3 regions of the Cerasibacillus sp. genome follow, and region 1 is predicted to be linked to each of the others. Evidence: riboswitches for the same ligand, from Rfam matches in the RefSeq annotation. Region 1 holds a riboswitch; each other region holds the start of a gene.
What was found. Region 1 has a riboswitch for S-adenosylmethionine ahead of VIG73_RS03150 (O-acetylhomoserine aminocarboxypropyltransferase/cysteine synthase family protein). Riboswitches for the same ligand answer to the same signal wherever they lie in the genome.

Region 2: linked by a shared signal. The riboswitch ahead of VIG73_RS12895 (methionine ABC transporter ATP-binding protein) and the one ahead of VIG73_RS03150 (O-acetylhomoserine aminocarboxypropyltransferase/cysteine synthase family protein) in region 1 are both predicted to bind S-adenosylmethionine.
Region 3: linked by a shared signal. The riboswitch ahead of metK (methionine adenosyltransferase) and the one ahead of VIG73_RS03150 (O-acetylhomoserine aminocarboxypropyltransferase/cysteine synthase family protein) in region 1 are both predicted to bind S-adenosylmethionine.

Annotation. Positions count from the first base shown of each region.
Region 1 is NZ_DATBTY010000018.1:66,387-69,667, forward strand. It holds gene VIG73_RS03140 (peptide MFS transporter) at 1-719, shown strand, start outside; gene VIG73_RS03145 (DUF1269 domain-containing protein) at 851-1,417, shown strand; SAM riboswitch class I at 1,477-1,570, shown strand; SAM riboswitch class I at 1,669-1,786, shown strand; gene VIG73_RS03150 (O-acetylhomoserine aminocarboxypropyltransferase/cysteine synthase family protein) at 1,869-3,167, shown strand; gene VIG73_RS03155 (homoserine O-acetyltransferase/O-succinyltransferase family protein) at 3,182-3,281, shown strand, end outside.
Region 2 is NZ_DATBTY010000073.1:188,661-191,941, forward strand. It holds gene VIG73_RS12875 (arsenate reductase family protein) at 1-348, shown strand, start outside; gene gcvH (glycine cleavage system protein GcvH) at 462-845, shown strand; gene VIG73_RS12885 (toprim domain-containing protein) at 1,046-1,387, shown strand; gene VIG73_RS12890 (thioredoxin family protein) at 1,410-1,724, shown strand; SAM riboswitch class I at 1,816-1,923, shown strand; gene VIG73_RS12895 (methionine ABC transporter ATP-binding protein) at 2,015-3,055, shown strand; gene VIG73_RS12900 (methionine ABC transporter permease) at 3,033-3,281, shown strand, end outside.
Region 3 is NZ_DATBTY010000073.1:268,712-271,992, forward strand. It holds gene pckA (phosphoenolpyruvate carboxykinase (ATP)) at 1-980, opposite strand, end outside; SAM riboswitch class I at 1,168-1,274, shown strand; gene metK (methionine adenosyltransferase) at 1,388-2,584, shown strand; gene VIG73_RS13315 (gamma carbonic anhydrase family protein) at 2,661-3,194, opposite strand; gene VIG73_RS13320 (class I SAM-dependent methyltransferase) at 3,191-3,281, opposite strand, start outside.

The DNA of each region.
Region 1 (3,281 bases):
TCACTATTTTAATTAGTCTTTTAGGGATTATTATTCCAACTGCATACTTCATCCTCATGTATCGCAGTGAAAAAACAACGAGTGTGGAAAAATCACGACTACTTGCTTATATTCCACTATTTATTACATCTGTCTTGTTCTGGGCAATCTATGAACAAGGAGCGATTATTTTAGCAGAATATGCTGATAAACGAACACAGTTAGAGATTTTTGGTATCCAATTACATTCGTCATGGTTCCAATCTCTCAGCCCACTATTTGTTATTACGTTGGCACCGATATTCGCCACTTTATGGATTAAATTAGGTGAACGTCAACCATCAACAACACGCAAATTTTCATTTGGTCTATTCTTTGCTGGGCTATCATTTATAATCATGATTGTGCCAGCTTTCATGTATGGAACAGAGGCACTTGTCCATCCTATCTGGTTAACATTAAGTTTTCTATTAGCTGTTATTGGGGAACTCTGTTTATCACCAGTTGGATTATCAGCAACAACAAAACTAGCACCAGCAGCTTTCTCTGCCCAAACAATGAGTCTCTGGTTTTTATCAAACGCTGCAGCACAAGCGCTTAACGCTCAGCTCGTAAAACTATATACGCCTGAAACTGAAGTCTTTTACTTCGGATTAATTGGTGGAACGGCTGTAGCACTCAGTTTCCTATTATTTATAGTAGCTCCGAAAATTCAAAAATATATGATTGGTGTTAAATAAAATTCGTCACACAACCCTAATCTGAGACATACAGATTAGGGTTTTTTATGTATAAACTGATTTAGCAAATATTCTCTTTTTCCATTCTTCTATGATAAGATGAGAGTGAATAAAAGAATTGAGGTGATCGTGTGGGTAAGCGTGTTTTCATCATGACATTTGAAGAAGACAGTAAATCATATCAAGCATTTTCAGAGCTTAAACAATTACATGTTGCAAAAAAAGTTCAAATCGAACAGATGGCAGTCATAACGAATAGTGTTGAAGAAAAACTGCAAATAAAAGATTTCATGGATATGACCGGACCAGATAAAACATCTCGTGGTAGTCTAATCGGTTTATTGATTGGTATTTTAGGAGGACCAATTGGCATGTTATTAGGATGGGTATCTGGTACAATGATTGGTGCTTCAGGTGATGCCCGTGAAGTACGAGATGCGATGTCAGTCTTTGATCAAACGCTATCAATGATCTCTCCGGGGAAAACTGGACTAATGGTCATTGCAACTGCTGAAAGTCGTGATACATTACAAGACTTAGCCTATGATGAATTAGAAGGTGGCAGACTATTACAACTTGACTTAGAACTTGTTAAAGAAGAAATTGAACGTGCAAGACAAACAGAACGTGAACTGCAACAAGAAGCCAAAAAGCGTTGGTTCGATAAAGACAAAGCAAAACGAAACGACGAACAATAAAAAAATACCCTTGACATTTATCTGAATTATGACTACAATGTCATATAACCTTATAAATAAACTTATCAAGAGTGGTGGAGGGACAGGCCCGATGAAACCCAGCAACCTCATATGAAGGTGCTAATTCCTGCAGCAAGAGCTGAAAGATAAGAGATGATACTCCTCTTTCAGTTATTAGCGAAAGAGGTTTTTTGTTTTAGTCATAGAAAAATCTTTAAGCCATAGGATTTAAATAAAAATTAAATAACAAACTCTTATCGAGAGAGGTGGAGGGATTAGGCCCTGTGAAACCTCGGCAACCTTCAGAGTAATCTTCTGAAACGGTGCTAAATCCTACTCTTGGGGAGCTCCCAATGAGAAAGATGAGAGGGAAGAGTAATTTATTATAAACTCCCCTTTCGTCTATACGATGAAAGGGGTTTTTATATATCAAAAATAAGGGGAGAAACAAATGAGTAACAAAACATTAAAGTTCGACACATTACAAGTTCATGCTGGTCAGGAGGTTGACCCGACAACAGGGTCACGGGCTGTACCCATCTATCAAACAACATCTTATGTTTTTAACAGCGTCGAGCATGGAGCAAATTTATTTTCACTAAAAGAAGAAGGTAATATTTATACGCGCATCATGAACCCGACAACCGATGTATTTGAAAAACGAATTGCCGCCTTGGAAGGTGGAATCGGTGCACTTGCCCTTGCATCTGGGGCAGCCGCAATAACAAATGCGATTATTAATATCGCAGGTACAGGTGACAACATTGTTTCAGCAGGCACATTATATGGTGGAACGTACAATCTTTTTTCGACCACCCTACCTAAGCTCGGTATTACGACAACCTTTGTCAATCCAGATGACCCAGAAAATTTTAAGTGTGCAATTACCGATAAGACAAAGGCCTTATTTTTGGAAACAATTGGGAATCCAGGCATTAATCTTGTTGATATTGAAAAAGTAGCTGACATCGCCCATGCACACGATATACCATTAATCATCGATAACACCTTTGGCACGCCATATCTCATCCGTCCAATCGAGTACGGAGCTGATATAGTCATTCACTCAGCGACGAAGTTTATCGGTGGTCACGGAACATCGATTGGTGGTGTGATTGTCGATGGTGGGAATTTTAACTGGCTTGATAACGAGAAATTTCCTGAATTTAATGAACCAGACTCGAGCTACCATGGCATGACATATGCCAAAGATGTTGGTACAGCCGCCTTTATTACGAAAGCACGTGTACAACTATTAAGGGATACGGGTGCTACTTTAAGCCCATTTCATTCATTTTTATTTTTACAAGGGTTAGAAACTCTTTCCTTACGCGTGGAAAAACATGTCGCTAATACGAAGAAAATTGTCCAATTTTTAAATGAACATCCACTCGTTTCATGGGTGAACTATCCAAATCTAAAAGGAAACAAATATTATGATTTAGCCCAAACCTATTTTCCAAACGGAGCTGGATCAATCTTTACATTCGGAATTAAAGGTGGCGTTAAAGAAGGCAGCCGCTTTATCGAAGTCTTACAATTATTTTCTCATCTAGCAAATGTTGCGGATGCGAAATCACTTGTCATTCATCCAGCAAGCACGACACATGCCCAATTAAGTGAAGAGCAACAGCGACAAGCCGGTGTGACACCTGATATGATTCGCCTGTCCATCGGTCTTGAGGACGCAGACGATTTATTACAAGATATTGACCAAGCACTTAAAATAGCAGTTCAAGCAAATGAATGAAAATGAGGTGATTGGTGGTGTTATATGTTAACCGACATTTGCGCTCGATTAAACGATTAAAGCAACAAGGGATTTGCATTAAAGATAATAATCAACATTCCAACCGAACAATTC
Region 2 (3,281 bases), on a different contig from region 1:
AAGCTATATTGTTATCCGAATTGTGGTACATGCAAAAAAGCTGTGAAGTGGCTTGATGAGCAAGGAATCAAATATGAGTATATACATATTGTAGAAAATCCACCGACAAAAGAAGAAATATTAGATTATATGGATAAAAGCGGTCTGCCGCCACGTCGATTCTTTAATACGAGTGGGAAAAAATATCGCGAACTTAATATGAAGGATAAAATTAAGGATATGACGAAAGAAGAGATGGCCGAACAATTAGCACAAGAAGGTATGCTCATTAAAAGACCTATCGCGACAGATGGTGAACGTGTCACTGTCGGCTTTAAAGAAGAGGCATTTGAAGAAACTTGGAGTTAATGTTCTAGGCATCTTATGATAAAATAAAAATAAGCAATGATTTACTAGCATATTTTTCTGTAAACTTGTATATTTAAGTTGGAAGTTGCAATGATTGAATGGAGGGAATTGGAATGAATTTACCAAAGGAATTATTATACTCTGAAGAACATGAATGGGTTAAAAAGGAAGACGGCAAAGTACGTATAGGAATTACTGATTTCGCACAAGATGAATTAGGCGACATCGTATTCGTTGAGTTACCTGAAGTTGGAGAAGAAGTTGAAGCAGACGAGCCTTTCGGAAGTGTTGAATCTGTTAAAACGGTATCCGAACTTTATGCTCCAGTAAGTGGTAAAGTTGTTGCAGTAAACGAAGAGCTAGAAGATAGCCCTGAGTTTGTTAACGAATCACCATATGAAAAAGCATGGATGATTGTTGTTGAGCCATCTAATGAAGCTGAATTGGATGAGCTTATGTCTGCTGATGCATACCAAGCAATGGTAGAAGAAGACTAATTTAACATGACGTTTTTCAAGGAGGTTGGTCGTTTTTGTGAACGATACAACCTTCTTTTCGTCTTCACGGTGATACTAGGACTCGCGCCTCTATAGGCGGGAGTTGCGACTAAGGTTCAAGTAGAGGGTGGAGTAAATACTCCGTCTGAACCAAATCTTTTTTATATTTTTGAATGATGATACATGGTGAGGTGCTTAGCATGCTTCCTAAAGTGATTATTGTTGAAGGATTAACCGATAAACAGCAAATTAAAAAAGTCATTACGGAAGATGTAACAATCATTTGTACAAACGGCACACTTGGAATTGAACGTTTTGATGAATTATTAGAAACATACCAACTGGACGATCGTGATGTCTATATTATGGCTGATGAAGATAAAGCAGGATGGAAATTACGTAAACAACTGAAACGCGAACTACCGCATGCTGAACATATCTATATCCATCCAGACTATAAAGAAGTAGCAACAACACCGTTACATGAAATAGCTCATGCCTTAGTGAGTAAAAACATTGAAGTAAACCCTATTTTTCTGTAAGCTTGGAAATTAGGGTGATCGAATGATAAAAATAACAGACAATGAATTGAAAGAAGAGAATATTTTACTTTATATATACAGTCCTTTTTGCGGGACATGTCACGTCGCACGCCAAATGCTCGAACAAATTGAATCCATTCACAAACAAGATATTTTCTATGAGATGAATGCGTCCCTTCATCCGGAATTTATGCAGGACAATAAAATCGAAAGTGTCCCATGTTTATTCATCAAAAAAGATAATGAAATAAAAGAAAAGATTTATGCATTCCGTTCAGTAGGAAACATTTATCAATATTTATATAAATATAAACCAGAACTGTTTCAACAAGATTAAATTTATAAATGCTTTTATAATGATAATAGTTGACATTTTGCATTAGAATGCGTATGATAACATTTATTAGGAAAAAGAATAAAAGCGAAATCTCTTATCAAGAGCGGTAGAGGGACAGGCCCATTGAAACCGCGGCAACCTTTAGGACTTTCCTAAAACGGTGCTAATTCCTGCAAAGCCATGCTTTGGAAGATGAGAGAACGAAGATGAATGATAATCGTCTTTCTGTTCTCTAGAGCAGGAAGGCGTTTTTGTTTATATGACAACATGTGATTGGAGGATGGATTTTAGTGATTTCAATAAAAGAGCTCCGTAAAGAGTTTACCGTTGATGATAAGAAAATTGTTGCGGTTGATGATTTGACATTAGATATAGAAAAAGGCGAAATCTTCGGTGTGATTGGATATAGTGGCGCTGGAAAGAGTACGTTTATTCGCCTGTTAAATGGATTAGAACAACCGACAAGTGGTGAAGTTTTCATCAATGGTAAACGATTTTCCCATATGAAAGGTGAAAGTTTACGCCTGGCACGACAAAAGGTCAGTATGATTTTCCAACATTTTAATTTACTATGGTCGCGAACAGTTGAAGAGAATATTGAATTTCCGTTAGAAATTGCTGGTGTGTCAAAAGAGGAAAGAAAACAAAGAGTTCAGCATCTTATTGAACTTGTCGGTTTACAAGGAAGAGAAAAAGCATACCCGAGCCAGCTCTCAGGTGGACAGAAGCAACGGGTTGGCATTGCTAGAGCTTTAGCAAATAAACCTGATGTCTTACTTGGTGACGAGGCAACAAGTGCACTCGACCCGGAAACGACTGATTCTATTTTAGATCTTCTTGTTGATATTAATGAAAGGTTAGGAATTACAATCGTTCTTATCACGCACGAAATGCATGTCATTCAAAAGATTTGTCACCGTGTCGCTGTGATGGAAGATGGAAAGATTGTTGAATCTGGGAAAGTACTTGATGTGTTTCAAAATCCACAACAACCTATTACAAAACGTTTTGTCTCTCAATTAACAGGCGTTAAAGATACATTACCGACACTTGAAATGCTATTCAAAAATTACCCAAGTGGTTCGCTCATTCAGCTCACTTTTGTTGGTCAAAAAACAGAAGAACCGATATTAACTGAACTGATTCGAAACTTTCAAGTATCAGCAAGTGTCGTTCACGGGAATATTACAGAAACGAAAGATGGACCATATGGCACATTAATCGTGCATATTGACGGTGAAGAAAATCAAATTCATCAAGCATTACAGTATTTACAATCAATTGATGTGAAAGCAGAGGTTTTAAGCAATGGGTCAACAAACATCGAATGATACAACGTCATTTATCGAACAGATTTTCCCAAATGTAGATTGGTTGCAAATGTGGGAAGCGACTTATGAAACGCTTTATATGACCGTTTTATCAACGGTATTTACGTTCATATTCGGCTTGGCAATTGGACTTCTTCTATTTTTAACAGCGCCACATAATATATGGGCGAATCGCATTGTTCATTTTCTAACAGGAGCTTTCGTGAACATATTTCGCTCGATTCCA
Region 3 (3,281 bases), on a different contig from region 1:
TTTTCTATATGTTCAATCGGGTATGCGACTCGCGTATTTTCGGTAAATGTAGTATCATCATAATCAGGTTCACGTGTTTCTTTATCAACTACGACGTTTTCTAACACAGATCCATAACGAATGGCATTATAGATCTCTGGCTCTTTTTCTTCGGATAGGTTGATACATTTTGCGTAGCAACCACCTTCGATATTGAAAACACCGTCTGGACTCCAACCGTGTTCATCATCACCGATTAATTGACGGTCTTTGTCAGCAGAAAGGGTTGTTTTTCCAGTCCCAGATAAACCGAAAAATAGAGCAACATCACCATCTTTACCGACATTTGCTGAACAGTGCATTGATAGAACGTCTTTCTGTGGGAGTAAGAAGTTCATCACTGAAAAAATGGACTTTTTAATTTCACCAGCATATTCAGTTCCACCGATTAACACAATACGATGTTTAAATGAAACCAATACAAATGCTTCTGAGTGAGTGCCGTCTACTTCAGGGTCTGCTTTAAATGATGGTGCAGAAATAACGGTGAACTCAGGTTCATGTGTTTTTAATTCCTCTGTTGTTGGACGAATAAATAGTTGTTTAGCAAAAAGATTTTGCCATGCGTACTCATTATATACTTTAATAGGTAATTGATATGATTTATCAGCACCTGCAAATCCATTGAGTGCAAATACTTCATCTTGTTTTTCTAAATAGTTAACGACTTTTTCCAATAGATTTAGAAATGTTGTTTCTTCAATTGGTTTGTTAACTTTGCCCCATTCAACAAGGTTGTCTGAAACGTCATCTTTCACGATGAATTTATCTTTTGGTGAACGCCCTGTATATTTACCAGTTGTTGCTTGAACTGCTCCAGTTGAAGTGAGAATACCTTCTTTGCGCGATACGATCTTTTCAACTAATTTTGGAGTAGAAAGATTATCCTGTAAATTAGGGAGATCTGAAAGACTTCGAATTGATTCTTGCACAATGCTCACGTTTAATTACCTGCCTTTTTATTAATTTAAGTTCATTTTTATTTAAATTATTATTCAACCTGAATAATAGTATAGCACATTTGAATCAATAGTCCATACTAATTAAAAGGATTATTTAAACTTTATATTAAATGTTAAAAAAGTTGACATAAACAAGGTGTTTCGCTACTATATTTTTGAACGGATACTCTTATTCAGAGTCGGTGGAGGGACAGGCCCTATGAAACCCAGCAACCATCACATAGTGAAAAGGTGCTAACCTGATGCAAGGGCATTGACCTTGAACAATAAGAGCGAAAGGCCACGTTATCCTTTCCTCACTATAAGGAAAGGATTTTCTTATTTATAGTGATATTTTGCGAGAATTGGAGTTCCGTACCATTTATATAAAGGGAGAATAAATCTCAATGAAGAAAAACCGTCGATTATTTACGTCAGAATCCGTAACAGAAGGCCATCCTGATAAAATTAGTGATCAAATATCAGATGCAATTTTAGATGAAATTCTGAAAAAAGATCCCAACGCAAGAGTAGCCTGTGAAACGATTGTTACGACTGGCATGGTTCTCGTTGCAGGGGAAATTACGACAGAGACATATGTCGATATTCCACAAGTTGTCAGACGTACCATTCGTGAAATTGGTTATACACGTGCTAAATATGGATTTGACGCTGACACATGTGCTGTTTTAACAGCGATTGATGAACAATCTCCTGACATTGCAAGTGGAGTTGATGAATCTTTAGAAGTTCGTGAAGGACAAGATTCAGACCGAAATTTAGATTTAATCGGAGCGGGAGACCAAGGTTTAATGTTTGGGTATGCATGTGATGAAACGGAAGAACTTATGCCTTTACCTATTTCGTTAGCTCATCAATTGGCAAAGCGTTTATCTGATGTACGTAAAGAAAAAATTGTTGATTATTTACGTCCAGATGGAAAAACCCAAGTTACGATTGAGTATGATGAAAATGACCAACCTATTCGAGTAGATACAATCGTTATATCTACTCAACATCATGAAGCAGTCACAAGAGAACAAATAGAACGTGATTTACATGAGCATGTTATTCGACCGATTGTTCCTGAACATTTACTAGATGAACAAACGAAATATTTTATCAACCCGACTGGTCGATTTGTTATTGGTGGTCCACAAGGAGATGCTGGCTTAACCGGAAGAAAAATCATTGTTGACACTTACGGTGGCTATGCGCGACACGGTGGAGGAGCATTTAGTGGAAAAGATGCAACTAAAGTAGACCGTTCAGCTTCTTATGCAGCGAGATATGTTGCTAAAAATATTGTTGCGGCTGGGCTTGCTAAATCATGTGAGGTTCAAATTGCTTATGCAATTGGTGTGGCAGAACCTGTATCTATTTCTGTTAATACATTTGGTACGGGAGAGGTCAGTGAAGAGAAACTCGTTGAAGCTGTTCGTGAAATATTTGATTTACGTCCCGCTGGCATCATCCAAATGCTTGACTTACAACGCCCGATTTTTAAAGATACAGCTGCATATGGTCATTTTGGCAGAACAGATGTCCAATTCCCTTGGGAGAAGATAGATAGGATAGAAGAACTGAAATCTTTTGTTATGTAGTATAAATATCACTGAATGATAATGAAACATATAAAAGGGCGGGTCGTGTAAAAGTGATCCGCCTTTTTTGTAAGAATCATATATTATTTTCTTTTGCTAAATTAGTGGACTCGCGATAGTACTTTCCTTTCTCTACATAAGATTCTCGAATACGTTTCATCTCCTCCAAATCTTTGTCAGTTAATTTCCGAATCACTTTAGCAGGACTTCCAAATGCCAACGTATATGGAGGAATCTTTTTACCAGGAGGAACGAGACTACCTGCACCTATAAAAGCATTCTCCCCGATTTCAGCTCCATCCAAAATAATAGATCCCATTCCGATAAGTGCATTTTTTCGAACAATACCGGAATGTAAGGTAACTTGATGCCCGATAGTGACATCATCTTCTACAATAACTGGAAGATTGGGACTCTGATGAATCATCGTTAAATCTTGGACGCTGACTCGTTTACCGATTTTCGTCGATGCGACATCACCGCGAATGACTGTTTTAAACCAAATGGTAGATTCTTCACCTATTTCAACATCACCGATAATCACTGCGTCTTTAGCAACAAAAGAACTGTCATGAATTTTTGGCTTATGATTTTTATATGAATGTATCATCTGTTTCTATCTCCTTTCTTTTGAATCGCAATAATAAATGGTGGTTTATTTTTTTGATTAATAAATCCATATTTTAGAACATGAACA